DNA from 2 places in the Pediococcus acidilactici genome. Region 2 is predicted to be linked to the other one. Evidence: predicted binding sites of a transcription regulator. Region 2 holds the regulator's gene; the other holds the start of a gene.
The links. Region 2 encodes CtsR, which represses protease genes until heat stress. Its sites were predicted from a motif close to TTGGTCAAAAAAGGTCAAANA; they were not measured.

Region 1 (7,395 bases), 960 kb from region 2:
GTAATTGTCCGCCGCAATGTAATATCCCTTAATAATTGAATGATACAAGTCTAAATCACGTAACATCACCGGGGTTCCGCAACTGAAGGCCTCGAGAACCGACATCGGAAACAGTTCATTATAAGAAGGCAATAAAAATAAGTCCGCGGCATTATAGTATTCCACTAACTTATTCCGATCCACAATTCCAGTAAATTTTAAGTTTGCTGGAGGATTATCAACCACCTTTTTTAAATCAGCATACCCATCCGTTAACCTACCAAACGAAAATCCGCCTGCCCAGACAAAGTACATCTCTGGGTGTTGTTGAGCAAGCTTGATAAAATCCTTTACGCCTTTTCGTTCTTGCACTTGACCAATTCCTAGGATGGTAAAACGGTTTTGCACACCTAGTCGTTCCCTAACTTGGCGGCGCTGTTCGGCATCATACTGGTAAAACTCGTCCTTCCGAACAAAATTAGGTATGTAAGTAATAATTTCCCGTTTAATTCCGTACTTAACTAACTGATCAATAAAAGTTGGGTTCACTACTACAATCTGATCCATTCGTTTATAGAACGCGATAATGTATTTATAGAATAACCAACGAAAGGGTTGTGGAATCTTAAGACTCCCCTCGATAGTTTCTGGGAGAAAATGGACGTATCCCACCTTTACGCCCCGCTTTTTAGTAAAAGTGGACGCGAAAAATTGGGGATCAATCGTATGGTAATGACTGATATCCGCTTGCGTATAACGATTAATTGATAAATCAATTTCTTTAGGAAAATGCGTCTTCAGCAAACGAATCAATTCTTCATACGCACTACCAACTCCCTGTCCCTTAACCTTACTGGCGGACGAAAACATGTTCACCTTAATTGGCATAACCTAACTAACCCCTAACGTTAAACAAAATTATTCCAGTTCAGACTCTTTCTTTGAGCCATGTTCTAAATCGGCATGAGCGCTGATTGCACTATTATAGTAATCTACAATCCGCTTCCCAAAATAATCCGCGGAAATTTCATAGAGCTTCTTTTCCCGAGGACGTGGATCATTAAATTCATCCGGATGTTCAATATACCGCTTAATTGCTTGCACGAGCTGCGCTTCGGTATCAAAAACCTTCCCTAACGAAGGATCATCTAGCAACTCATCCGTATACGGCCCCGATTTGGCCACCACTTTTAAATGCGAAGCCATCGCTTCAATATATGTTAACCCCTGCGATTCCGAATCAGAAGCCGAAACAAATAGGTCGGCCGCTTGATAATAACGGTAAACTTGATCATTATTAATTTCGCCCGTAAATTTAACGTGCTTTTCCAAGCCTAAATCATGGACCTGGTTTTCCAGGCTAGTCCGCGCAGGACCATCCCCCACTATCAACAACTGGGCATCCGGAACTTCCTTTAAGATTGCGGGGAAGCAATCAATCACTTCTTGGATATTCTTTTCGTACGCCAAGCGACTTAAGGATAGCAAAACTGGTGTCTTTGCATCATACCCTAATGCTTCACGACATTGTTGGGGATTGCTATCTTTTTGGTACTGCTCCAAATTAACCCCCGTTGGAATGATGCGCGTGGGAACTTGAATCCCGTAACGTTGAATTGTTCGCTGCACCCGTTCGCTTGGAGCAACAATTCCGTCAATGTGATAACAAAACGCCCGCGTCATCTGCTTAACGTGGTACGGCTTGAGTAATTTCCCGTTGGCCACATAGTGTAAATAATCCTCATACATCGTGTGGTACGTATGGATTACCGGGATTTTCAAAGCTTTAGCAACAAACTTTCCCATCCAACCTAAGGAAAACTCCGTCTGGGTGTGGACAATATCAAGGTTAAGTTCCTTAGCAATCTGAGTAGCACGAATAAACCCACTGATTGCAATTCGACGGTCGGTAAATGACACAAACGGAATGCTAGTAAAACGAAATACGTTCCGTTCATAGACGTTTGTATCAACTTTCGGATCCGTCGTCGTGAAAATATAAACTTGATGTCCCTGTTTTTCTAACTGATCACGCAGCGTTTTAATTGACGTTGCTACCCCACTAACTTGTGGAAAATAGGTGTCAGTAAACAGTCCAATATTCACAGCGAATCTCCCTCTTTGTCCTAATTAAACTACTTTCTCTAATTATATTGGTTTAAAATGCGATATGCAAACAGCTGCCTCTACCTTATAAAAAACGTAAAACTAGTTGGTTGAATTGGGCGGGCTCTTCTGCCATCGGAATGTGGCCAACGTTTGGCATTACCTCCACTTGAATACGGGAATTGAGCTGTTTAAGTGCATCCCCCATCTGGGGATTAAAGAACGGACTCTTTTCCCCTAAGATAAACAATACTGGTTTTGTGGCTGCTCGCAAAACCGGACGCCAATCCTTTCTCGCGTGTCCTTTCACTAAAGAACGGTTTTTAGGCTGTGAAAAAGGATATTTAGAATCAATGGCCTTAGAATTCTTATAAACGTACCCCTCAATTCGGCGGTAAGCTGGCCGTAAAATAGGCTCGCTCATCAGTTGTTCAAAGTTAGCTTCGCTTAAATTTTTAAAACCGTAATGCCATTGATCATCGTTCATCATTCTAGGCGATTGATCAACGAAGATAGCCTTGCTAACAAAATCCCAGCCCCGGATCGATAAAATATTCCATAAAACAGCGGCCCCCATCGAATTGCCAATTCCAATTGGTTCTTTAATCTCTAAGGCATCCACTAATTGAAGTACTTCGTCAGCCAAATCGCCAATCTTCAAATCATAGTCAACCCGGTCCGAACGACCATGGTTAAGGTAGTCCAACCGAATCACCCGGTAACCATGTTGTAAGAAGAAATTAACTTGTCCCGACCAAATTTCCGTGTTTCCACCAAAGCCCGTTAAAAACAGGATGGGGATCCCTTCTCCTTGGTCTTCGTAATAGATGGTTTCTCCAGTTTTTAGTATAAATTCCATACGTCGCTCCTTATATAAAACAAAAAGGAACCGCGACCCAATGGTCAACGGTTCCCAGTTAACTTATTCAGCTTACTTGTTATTAACAGTTTCTTCAACTAACTTAATTACATCTTCGTTAGTTTCCGCTTCTGTGATAGCCTTTTCAGCTAACTTCTTCATATCGTCCGTGCTTAGCTTCTTCATCAATGAACGAGTCTTCAAAATTGAAGTAGCACTCATTGAGAATTCATCCAAACCAAGACCCATTAGAATTGGTACAGCGATTTGATCGCCAGCCATTTCACCACACATCCCGGTCCACTTGCCTTCCGCATGGGAAGCATCGATCGTTTGCTTAATCAAACGAAGCAGTGATGGGTTGTATGGTTGATAAAGATATGAAACCTTTTCGTTACCACGGTCTGCAGCAAATGAGTATTGAATCAAATCATTTGTACCGATACTGAAGAAATCAACATACTTAGCGAGCTTATCAGCGATCATTGCAGCTGCTGGGATTTCCATCATCATTCCGACTTGGATTTCACCAACCTTAGTACCTGCATCGATCATTTTTTGACGCTCGTCGTCGTAAATTGCCCGAGCCTTCTTGAATTCAGCTACCGTAGCAATCATTGGGAACATAATTGCTAGCTTACCGTATGCTGAAGCACGAAGAAGAGCCCGTAATTGGGTCCGGAACAAATCCGTGCGGTCTAAACTAATCCGGATTGCCCGGTAGCCTAAGAACGGATTCATTTCTTCAGGTAATGGTAAGTAAGGAAGGTCCTTATCTCCACCAATATCCATAGTCCGAACTACAACTTGCTTACCATTCATTCCTTCAACAACTTTTTTGTAAGCTTCAAATTGTTGATCTTCAGAAGGTAATTCAGAAGCATTCATGTACAAGAATTCAGAACGGAATAAACCAACTGCTTCACCGCCGTTATCCAGAACACCTTGTAAGTCATCTGGAGTACCAACGTTAGCAGCTAAGTCAAAGTGAACGCCGTCTTTAGAAACGGTCCGTTCATTCTTTAACTTTTCCCATTCAGCTTTTTGAGCTTTGAAATCTGCACTCTTTTGTTCGTATTCTTTGATTTCATCATCGGAAGGATTGATTAGCGCATCCCCAGTTAAACCATCGACAATCATCATATCGCCTTGCTTAACGCTAGTAGTAGCCTTTTCAGAACCCACTACCGCAGGAATTTCCAAGGTCCGCGACATAATGGCCGAATGTGAAGTCCGTCCACCAATATCAGTGATGAAACCTTTAACGTAACGACGATCCAATTGGGCCGTGTCACTAGGTGTTAAATCGTGAGCAACAATGATGACTTCGGAGTCGATCAAAGCTGGATTTGGCAATTCAACACCAAGTAAGTGACTCATCAACCGTTTAGTAACGTCACGAATATCTGCAGCCCGTTCTTGCATGTAAGCATTGTCGGTCATTGCTTCAAACATCGCGATGAAATTGTCAGTCACTTCTTTTGTAGCTTCTTCAGCGTTGATGGTATCATTTTTGATCTTATCTTCAATGTTACCAATCAACTCTGGATCTGAAAGAATCGTTAGATGAGCTTCAAAAACTTCTGCTTCTTCAGCTCCAAGATTTTCAGCAGCTTTAGCTTTAATAAGGGTTAGTTCCTTTTTAGACTGTTCTAAAGCATCATGGAGACGATTAATTTCAGCATCGACATCCGTAATAGTCTTCTTTTCGAAAGAAAGATCGGGATCCACCATTAAGTAAGCTTTAGCGATGGCAATTCCATCACTAGCTGCTATACCCTTTAATGTCCCAGTCATTATTCGGAAAGGCCTTCTTTCTTCATTGTGTCTTCAAGTGCAGCGATTGCGTCAGCTTCGTCGTCACCGTCAGCAGAGATTGTAACGTCTGCGCCTTGGCCAACACCAAGTGACATTACACCCATGATTGACTTCAAGTTAACAGACTTGTCCTTGTATGTTAATTGAATGTCCGAGTTGAACTTGCTTGCTGCTTGTACCAACAATGTTGCTGGACGAGCATGAATACCTGTTTCTGCAATTACATGAAAGTCGCGTTTTTCCATAATATATTTCTCTCCTTAGTAACACTAAATTTTGCTATAAATGAAGTTGCTTGTCGCGTCATCCATTTACAAGCCTTTGACAAGATAATATCAATTTACGAGCCTTAAAGCAAGCCCTTACATAAAACAAAAATCAACTACCTTATTGTTTTTTGTTATTCTCGTAGCGGTAAGTAATTGTTCCGCCACGCTGGGCTTCACCGATCAGCTGCTTGCGTTCCGGAAAATCCATAAAAACCGGTTGGAAGTCTTGAAACTCTTCAGCAGTGATCGTTAACTCATCGAGTACCCCATCTTTTAAATCATTTAAAAGCTTCAAATAATCACGCATTTTAACACCTCATTTAGCTTATTTATTCTATACCTTTATACTAATTTTTACAATACTGGCGCCTCCACAATAACTTTTTCCAATTTTGAATCAAACTCCTTGCACAATTTAAAAGAGCGTGTATAATTTAGTTATGGTCAATATTGGTCAAACTTTTTTGACGTAATGGCTGATTAGTTTCTTTCATAACTTCATTATAGAAGGGAGACAGCACATGCTTTGTCAAAATTGTCATAAGAACGAAGCAACCATTCATCTATATACTAACGTGAATGGTCGAAGGACAGAGGTTAACCTTTGTCAAAATTGCTATCAACTTTTGAAGAACCAACAACTTAATAACAATAATGGAAATGGAGGTGCGCGTATGGCACAAGATCCATTTGGATTTGGTAACTTAGACGACATTTTCCGTGCAATGCAAGGTGGCAACGTAAGTCGTCCGGAAGATATGTACGGACAACAAGTTCCCCCTACTCAAGCAGGCCGCGGCGGTGGAAACAACCCTAACGGCGGTAACGGAAGCTCTCTTCTAGGCCAATACGGTTTAAACTTAACAGATTTAGCAAAACAAGGAAAGATCGACCCCGTGATCGGTCGTGATAAAGAAATTGAACGCGTTATTGAAATTTTGAATCGACGGACCAAGAACAACCCGGTTTTAATTGGTGAAGCCGGAGTTGGTAAAACTGCGGTAGTTGAAGGTCTGGCACAACGGATTGTGGAAGGCTCAGTACCACAAAAATTATTGAATAAGCAAATTATTCGTTTGGACGTCGTTTCATTAGTTCAAGGCACCGGAATTCGTGGTCAATTCGAACAACGGATGCAGGAATTAATGAAGGAAGTTCAAAATAATCCGGACTTAATCGTCTTCATTGATGAAATTCACGAAATTGTAGGTGCCGGAAATGCGGAAGGCGGCATGGACGCCGGAAACGTTTTGAAGCCTGCCCTTGCACGGGGTGACTTCCAACTGGTCGGAGCCACCACTTTGAAAGAGTTCCGGGACATTGAAAAGGATGCGGCGCTTGCTCGCCGGTTGCAACCCGTTCAAGTCGACGAACCTAGTGAAGAAGAAGCAATCAAGATTTTGAAAGGTATCCAAAAGAAGTACGAAGATTACCACCACGTTCACTACACTGACGACGCGATCGTGGCGGCGGTTAAGTTGTCTAAACGGTATATTCAAGACCGGTACTTGCCAGATAAGGCAATCGACCTTCTTGATGAAGCCGGCTCAAAGAAGAACTTAACCATCAACGTAGCGGATCCGGAAACCATTCAAAAGAAAATTGACGAAGCCGAAGCTGAAAAGAAGAAGGCTCTGGAATCGGAAGACTACGAAAAAGCAGCCTACTACCGTGACCAAGTTTCTAAGTTAGAAAAGAACAAGGATGGCGCAACTAATAAGGAAGATGAACCAACCATTACCGCAGAGGATATGGAAAAGATCATCGAATCAAAGACGGACATTCCGGTCGGCGACTTGCAAAAACAAGAGCAAGAACAGTTGCAAAACCTTGCTAGCAACTTAAAAGCGCATGTTATTGGTCAAGACGAAGCAGTTGATAAGATTTCTCGAGCAATTCGGCGAAACCGGATCGGACTTAACGGAACCGGACGGCCAATCGGTTCGTTCCTCTTCGTTGGTCCTACCGGAGTTGGTAAGACTGAATTGGCTAAACAATTAGCTGATCAACTCTTTGGTTCCAAAGATGCCATGATTCGTTTTGACATGAGTGAATATATGGAGCCACATTCAATATCTAAATTGATCGGTTCGCCTCCAGGGTACGTGGGCTACGAAGAAGCTGGCCAATTAACCGAACAAGTTCGGCGGCACCCTTACAGCTTGATTTTGCTTGATGAAGTAGAAAAAGCTCATCCAGACGTGATGCACATGTTCTTACAAATTCTTGACGACGGTCGTTTGACTGATTCACAAGGTCGGACGGTCAGCTTCAAGGATACGATCATCATCATGACTTCTAATGCTGGATCAGGCGACGTTGAAGCCGACGTTGGTTTCGGTGCGGCAATGCAAGGTAAGACCC
Region 2 (7,395 bases):
TGATTGCGCTCGGCGCTGACTTCCCGTTTGCCAACCTAGTTTACCGGACTCATGATTTCAAGTTTGTTCAAATTGACAACGACGAATCTCAATTCGGACGTCATCACTTCTTGGACTTAGGAATCTGGGCGGATTCGGGCAAGTTCTTGGAAAAAGTTTTGGAACGGTCCGAAGCTGTTGAAAATCGGCCATTCTACCAAGCAACGGTTGCCGACATGCAAGATTGGAAAGCATACTTGAATAAGTTAATGAAGAAGGCGGACGGTCCGCTATCTTACGAACAAATTTATCGGGAAATTAACCGGATTGCGGATAAAGATGCGGTCTTTGGCATTGATACTGGTGACAACATCATCAACTCCTTCCGCTTCCTTGATTTGAAGGGCGATAAGCAGTGGACGATTTCTGCATTATTTGCCACGATGGGCTACGGAATTCCGGCTGCAATCGCAGCAAAACTTGCATATCCAGACCGGCAAGTGTTTAGTATTTCAGGAGATGGGGCAGCTTCAATGGTAATTCACGACTTGTTGACCGAAGTGAAATACCACTTGCCAATTATTAACATCATCACTTCTAACCAAACCCTTAACTTTATTAAGTCAGAACAAGATGATATTCAAATGAATCATTCTGGAATTGATCTTGAAGACGCTGACTATGCCAAAATTGCGGAAGCGATGGGTGCAAAGGGAATTACAATTAGAACCTTAGATGAATTACCAGCGGCCTTTGATAAGGCGTTAGAATATCAAAAAGCTGGCGAACCAGTAGTAATTGATGCTAAAATTACCGACCAACGGGGATTGCCTGTTGAAGAATTGGAATTCGACAATCAAGCGGCAAACTTCACCGAAAAGATCTCGGCTGCTTATCAAGCAACCCACGGTGAAAAGTCAGTCAGTGATTTCTTTAGCGACTACGATGGAGCCGAATTGAAGCCGTTAACGGATTACTTTGCTAAGTTTGGTGTGGAAAAATAGTTTACTAAGCTTGCATTTTAAACTCATTTAAAATAAGATAGAAACCTTCAGAAAAGAAGTGGAAGCGGAATTTAATTAAATTCTAAACGCCACTTCTTTTTGTGCTCTTAGCCCAAGAACGGAAAAATACCGTGAAACCGGTTAATACCGATAATTTTGAACAATATCTTTTACAATTGCCGACCAGTTTCGTATAATAATAGTCAATATTAGTCAAAGTAGGGAGAGGTGGTCGTTATGCAAGGACAGAATATTTCGGATATAATCGAGCGATACTTGAAAGAAATTTTAGCTGATTCGGAGGAAGTTGAGATTCGGCGTTCTGAAATTGCGGATCAGTTTGACGTAGTACCATCCCAAATTAACTACGTAATTAAAACCCGGTTTACCATCCAAAACGGTTATTTAGTTGAAAGTAAGCGCGGCGGCGGTGGCTATATCCGGATTGAAAAAGTTAAATTGCTAGATGATATTGACGTATTAGATTCGTTGATCCGGGTGATTGGCGATTCAATTAATGAACGAGACGCAATTTCTATTTTAAGCAGTTTATATGAAGATGCGGTTTTAAGTAAGCGGGAAGCTAATCTACTAGCTGCAACAATTGCCAAGAGTACCTTAAACATTGGCGATCGGAAACTAGAAGACCAGATTCGCGCAAAAATCATTATCGGAGTTTTAAATCACCTTCGATATGAGTAACGAGTTTAGAGAAAGACAGGTGGACAATGGAAAATTTATTTACTCCTAGCGCACGCAACGTGTTAATTATTGCTCAAGAGCAAGCCAAACGGTTTAAACATCCCGCGGTGGGAACGGAGCATTTACTATTAGCACTAACGATTGAAAACAACGGCGTTGCCCACAGTGTGTTAGAACAATTTAATGTCACCGAAATTGATGTAATTGAAGAAATTGAGCAGTTTACGGGTTACGGCAACTTACGCTTAACCAAAAATGATTACTTGCCATATTCGCCAAAGGCTAAAGAGATTTTAGCGAATGCGGGAGACCAAGCGCGGCAATTAAAAGCTGCTAAGATTGGTACAGAACACATTCTATTAGCGCTGATTCAAGATGAGACCATCTTATCTTCGCGAGTTCTGTTAGCGTTGGATACTGACGTTGCGGACGTCCGTAAAGTAACGTTACGTAAGCTGGGGGTTAACCCAGCAACCCAAAGTCGGCGTGCTAAGCAACGGGCGACGACAACGAAGGGAACTCCAACGTTGGATTCGGTTGCCCGGGATTTAACTGCCATGGCGGAAGCCGGCAAAATTGACCCAATGATCGGGCGAGAAAACGAACTCCGACGGGTTATTCAAATTTTGAGTCGGCGAACCAAGAACAACCCGGTATTGATTGGGGAACCTGGAGTTGGTAAAACGGCGATTGCGGAAGGTCTCGCACAACGAATCATTGCCGATGACGTGCCTGAAGATATGAAAAACAAACGCTTGATGATGCTTGAAATGGGTGCGTTGGTTGCGGGAACCAAGTACCGGGGCGAATTTGAAGACCGCTTGAAGAAGGTTATCGAAGAAATTCGCCAAGATGGCAAAGTTATCCTATTTATTGACGAATTGCACACCTTAATCGGGGCTGGTGGTGCGGAAGGTGCCATTGATGCTTCCAACATCTTGAAACCGGCGTTAGCGCGTGGAGAACTACAAACCATCGGGGCGACAACCCTAAATGAATATCAAAAATATATTGAAGCGGATGCAGCTTTAGAACGACGGTTTGCCAAGGTAGAAGTTGATGAACCTACCCAAGCAGAAGCAGTCCAAATTTTACAAGGAATCCGGCCAAAATATGAAGAACACCATAAAGTTCGGATTACTGATGAAGCAATTCAACAGGCGGTAAACTTGTCGGCTCGTTACATTTCCGATCGGTTCCTTCCTGATAAGGCGATTGATTTAATTGACGAAGCAGCCGCTAAGATTCGAATCGACGCTGCCGAAAAGCAGAGTAAACGAGAAACTGACGAAGATAAGTTAGCTCGGTTGAAGGCAGATAAGGAAGCCGCCATTGACCGCCAAGACTTTGAAACCGCGGCCGAAATTCGGAAAAAGGAAATGAAACTGCGGAAAAAGGTCGAACGAGCAGCTGCCCGGCAAGCAGAAGCGGAACAGCCAGTTGAATATAAGTTACAAGAAACTGGTGAAGACGTTGCTCAAATTGTTTCCGATTGGACCGGGGTGCCGGTTACTCAAATGAAGCAATCTGAATCGGAACGGTTGGTTAACTTAGAAAAAATCTTGCACGAACACGTAATTGGGCAAGACGAGGCCGTTTCTTCAGTAGCTCGGGCAATCCGACGGGCCCGGTCCGGATTGAAAAATCCTAAACGACCAATTGGTTCATTTATGTTCCTTGGCCCAACTGGGGTAGGGAAGACGGAGCTGGCGAAGACCCTTGCTAACGTAATGTTTGGTTCAGAAGATAACATGATCCGGATTGACATGTCGGAATACATGGAACGTTTTAGCACCAGCCGGTTAGTAGGTTCGGCTCCTGGATACGTTGGCTATGACGAAGGTGGCCAACTGACCGAACAAGTTCGGCGAAAGCCATACTCGGTAGTCTTATTTGATGAAGTCGAAAAGGCCCATCCGGACGTGTTTAATTTGTTGCTCCAAGTCTTCGATGATGGATTCTTGACCGATTCGAAGGGTCGCCGGGTCGACTTTAGAAATACGATCATCATTATGACTTCTAATTTAGGGGCGACGGCGTTGCGGGATGAAAAATCAGTCGGTTTTGGAGCCCAAAACATGGCTGATGATTACCAAGCAATGGCTGCAAAGGTTAAGGAAGTCTTGAAGCAAAGTTTCCGACCAGAATTCTTAAACCGGATTGACGAAACGATTGTCTTCCATTCCTTAACCAAGCCAGAGTTGCATCAAATTGTAAAATTGATGTCGAAGGATATTATTCGGCGGATGAGTGCGCAAGGAATTAACATGAAATTCACTCCAGCCGCAATTGACGTGGTAGCCGAAGCCGGGTTTGATCCTGAATACGGTGCTCGCCCAATTCGTCGAGCACTTCAAACACAAGTAGAAGATCAACTTAGTGAAATGTTGCTTGCTGGGCAAGTTAAGGTAGGCGACGACGTGACGATCGGGGCCCGCAACCACAAAATCACTTTTAAAGTGAAGGATGCTAAACCGGTAAGCAGTACAAGTAAATAAATGATTTGACAAAGCTTTTAAAAGAGCATAGAATATAATCTGTATGTTAAAGCTGGGTTAAATGAAACAGTGCGATCTATTGTCCGCAGTGTTTTAGAAAAAAAGCAAAAATAGTTTCTTGAATTAGGAACTGTTTTTGGTTTTTTTTTGCTAAAAAACAGGTGCTGGATCAATTTGTAATCAAATTGTAACATTTAACTTGTCTTAGAAATTGGAGAGGTGAATAACTTGGCAGGACATTTAGTTAAGTATGGTAAACATCGTACGCGCCGGAGCTATGCACGAATTAAAGAAGTACTCGATTTACCAAACTTAATCGAGATTCAAACGGATTCGTACCAATGGTTCTTAGACGAAGGTCTTCGGGAAATGTTCAACGACATTATGCCGATTGAAGATTTTGCCGGTAAATTGTCACTTGAGTTCGTTGACTATCAGTTGTTAGAACCAAAGTATACCGTTGATGAAGCTCGTGAACATGAAGCAAACTACTCTGCGCCATTGCACGTTACGTTGCGGTTGACTAACCATGAAACGGGTGAAATCAAGTCTCAAGACGTCTTCTTTGGGGACTTCCCATTAATGACGGAACAAGGAACTTTCATTATTAATGGTGCTGAACGGGTTATTGTTTCACAATTGGTTCGTTCACCAGGGGTTTATTACAACTTAGACGTTGACAAAAATAATCGTAATATTTGGGGCGCAACGGTAATTCCTAACCGGGGTGCTTGGTTAGAATATGAAACTGATGCTAAGGAAGTTTCTTACGTTCGTATCGACCGGACTCGGAAGATTCCAATGACGGAATTAGTTCGGGCACTTGGTTTTGGTTCTGACGAAGAAATCATTGATATCTTTGGTGGGTCAGACAGTTTAGACTTTACCCTTGATAAAGATGTGCATAAAAATCCGGAAGATTCGCGAGTTGCGGAATCCTTAAAAGACATTTATGAACGTCTTCGTCCTGGTGAACCTAAAACCGCGGACAGTTCGCGGAGCTTATTGACTGCGCGCTTCTTTGATCCAAAGCGTTACGATATGGCACCAGTTGGTCGTTACAAGGTTAACAAGAAGTTAAGCTTGAAGACCCGCTTGCTAGGTCAAACCCTCGCTGAAACCCTTGCTGACCCAGATACAGGGGAAGTATTGGCTCAAAAGGGTGACGTTGTTGACAAAGACGTAATGAAGAAGTTGGCACCTTACCTTGATCGTCAAGATTTCAAGATGGTTACTTACCAACCTTCTGATGAAGCGGTAGTTCCAGAACCAATGACGATTCAAGTAATTAAGATTCAAGACCCTAACGATCCTGAACGTGAATTAAAGATGATCGGTAATGGGAACATTGATTTGAAGCTCAAGCACATTACTCCTGCCGATATTATTGCTTCAATTAACTACTTCTTCCTATTACAACAAGGAATTGGTAGCACTGATGATATTGATCACTTGGGTAACCGTCGGATTCGTTCAGTTGGTGAATTGTTACAAAACCAATTCCGAATTGGTTTAGCTCGGATGGAACGGGTTGTTCGGGAACGGATGTCAATCCAAGATGCCGAAACCGTTACGCCACAACAATTAATTAATATTCGTCCAGTAGTGGCAGCAACTAAAGAATTCTTTGGTTCTTCACAATTGTCACAGTTCATGGATCAAACCAACCCGCTTGGCGAATTGTCGCATAAGCGTCGTCTTTCAGCTCTTGGACCAGGTGGTTTAACTCGTGACCGTGCTGGATACGAAGTCCGGGACGTTCACTATACTCACTATGGTCGGATGTGCCCAATTGAAACTCCCGAAGGTCCTAATATCGGATTGATCAATAACTTGGCTTCTTACGGAAAGATTAACCGTTACGGCTTTATTGAAACACCATACCGCCGGGTTTCTTGGAAAGATCACAAGGTAACCGACCGGATCGATTACTTGACTGCTGACGAAGAAGACCAATTCGTTATCGCCCAAGCGAACTCGCCGTTAAATGACGATGGTTCCTTCGTGGATGACGTAGTTATGGCTCGTCATGAAAGTGACAACATTGAAACCAGCATTGAAAACGTCGACTACATGGACGTTTCACCTAAGCAAGTAGTTGCGGTTGCGACGGCATGTATTCCTTTCTTGGAAAACGATGACTCTAACCGTGCTTTGATGGGTGCGAACATGCAGCGTCAGGCGGTTCCTTTGCTTGACCCTCACGCACCATTGATTGGTACTGGTATTGAATATAAAGCTGCACACGACTCAGGAGTTGCTTTGTTATGTCAACATCCTGGGGTTGTTGAATACGTTGATGCTCGTGAAATTCGGGTTCGTCGTGATGACGGTGCACTAGACACTTACAAATTGATGAAGTTCCGTCGTTCTAACGGCGGTAAGAACTACAACCAACGTCCAATTGTTCGGGTTAACGACAAGGTTGACGCCGACGATGTATTGGCTGATGGTCCATCAATGGAATTAGGTGAATTAGCGCTCGGTCAAAACCCATTGATTGCCTTCATGACGTGGCAAGGTTATAACTTCGAAGATGCGATTGCGATTAACGAACGCTTGGTTCGTGACGACGTTTATACTTCTATTCATATTGAAGAATATGAATCAGAAGCGCGTGACACGAAGTTAGGACCGGAAGAAATGACCCGTGAAATTCCAAACGTTGGTGAAGATGCATTGCGTAACCTTGACCAAGACGGAATTGTGCGGATTGGTGCTGAAGTCCAAGATGGCGACATTTTAGTTGGTAAAGTTACTCCTAAAGGGGTGACAGAACTTTCCGCTGAAGAACGGTTGTTACACGCTATCTTTGGTGAAAAGGCTCGTGAAGTTCGCGATACATCACTCCGTGTGCCACATGGTGGCGGCGGTATCGTCCAAGACGTGAAGATCTTCACTCGGGAAAATGGTGATGAACTTTCTCCTGGCGTTAACATGATGGTTCGAGTTTACATTGCTCAAAAACGTAAGCTTCAAGTTGGGGATAAGATGGCCGGCCGTCATGGTAACAAGGGTACCGTTTCGGTAGTTATTCCAGAAGAAGATATGCCATACATGCCAGATGGTACTCCAATCGACATTATGCTTAGTCCAATGGGTGTGCCTTCCCGTATGAATATCGGACAAGTTTTGGAATTGCATTTGGGAATGGCAGCTCGGAACCTAGGAATTCACATGACTACACCTGTTTTTGATGGTGCTCGTGACGA

Region 1: a site for CtsR is predicted at 5,472-5,492, ahead of I6H64_RS05990 (ATP-dependent Clp protease ATP-binding subunit). Genes of this name have one in related genera too.

What each region holds. Positions count from the first base shown of each region.
Region 1 covers NZ_CP066046.1:1,182,415-1,189,809, forward strand. Annotated here, with positions in the region: gene I6H64_RS05960 (glycosyltransferase family 4 protein) at 1-867, opposite strand, end outside; gene I6H64_RS05965 (glycosyltransferase family 4 protein) at 898-2,085, opposite strand; gene I6H64_RS05970 (alpha/beta fold hydrolase) at 2,171-2,944, opposite strand; gene ptsP (phosphoenolpyruvate--protein phosphotransferase) at 3,017-4,741, opposite strand; gene I6H64_RS05980 (phosphocarrier protein HPr) at 4,741-5,007, opposite strand; gene I6H64_RS05985 (hypothetical protein) at 5,150-5,338, opposite strand; gene I6H64_RS05990 (ATP-dependent Clp protease ATP-binding subunit) at 5,553-7,395, shown strand, end outside.
Region 2 covers NZ_CP066046.1:223,173-230,567, forward strand. Annotated here, with positions in the region: gene spxB (pyruvate oxidase) at 1-983, shown strand, start outside; gene I6H64_RS01120 (CtsR family transcriptional regulator) at 1,221-1,685, shown strand; gene I6H64_RS01125 (ATP-dependent Clp protease ATP-binding subunit) at 1,712-4,183, shown strand; gene rpoB (DNA-directed RNA polymerase subunit beta) at 4,412-7,395, shown strand, end outside.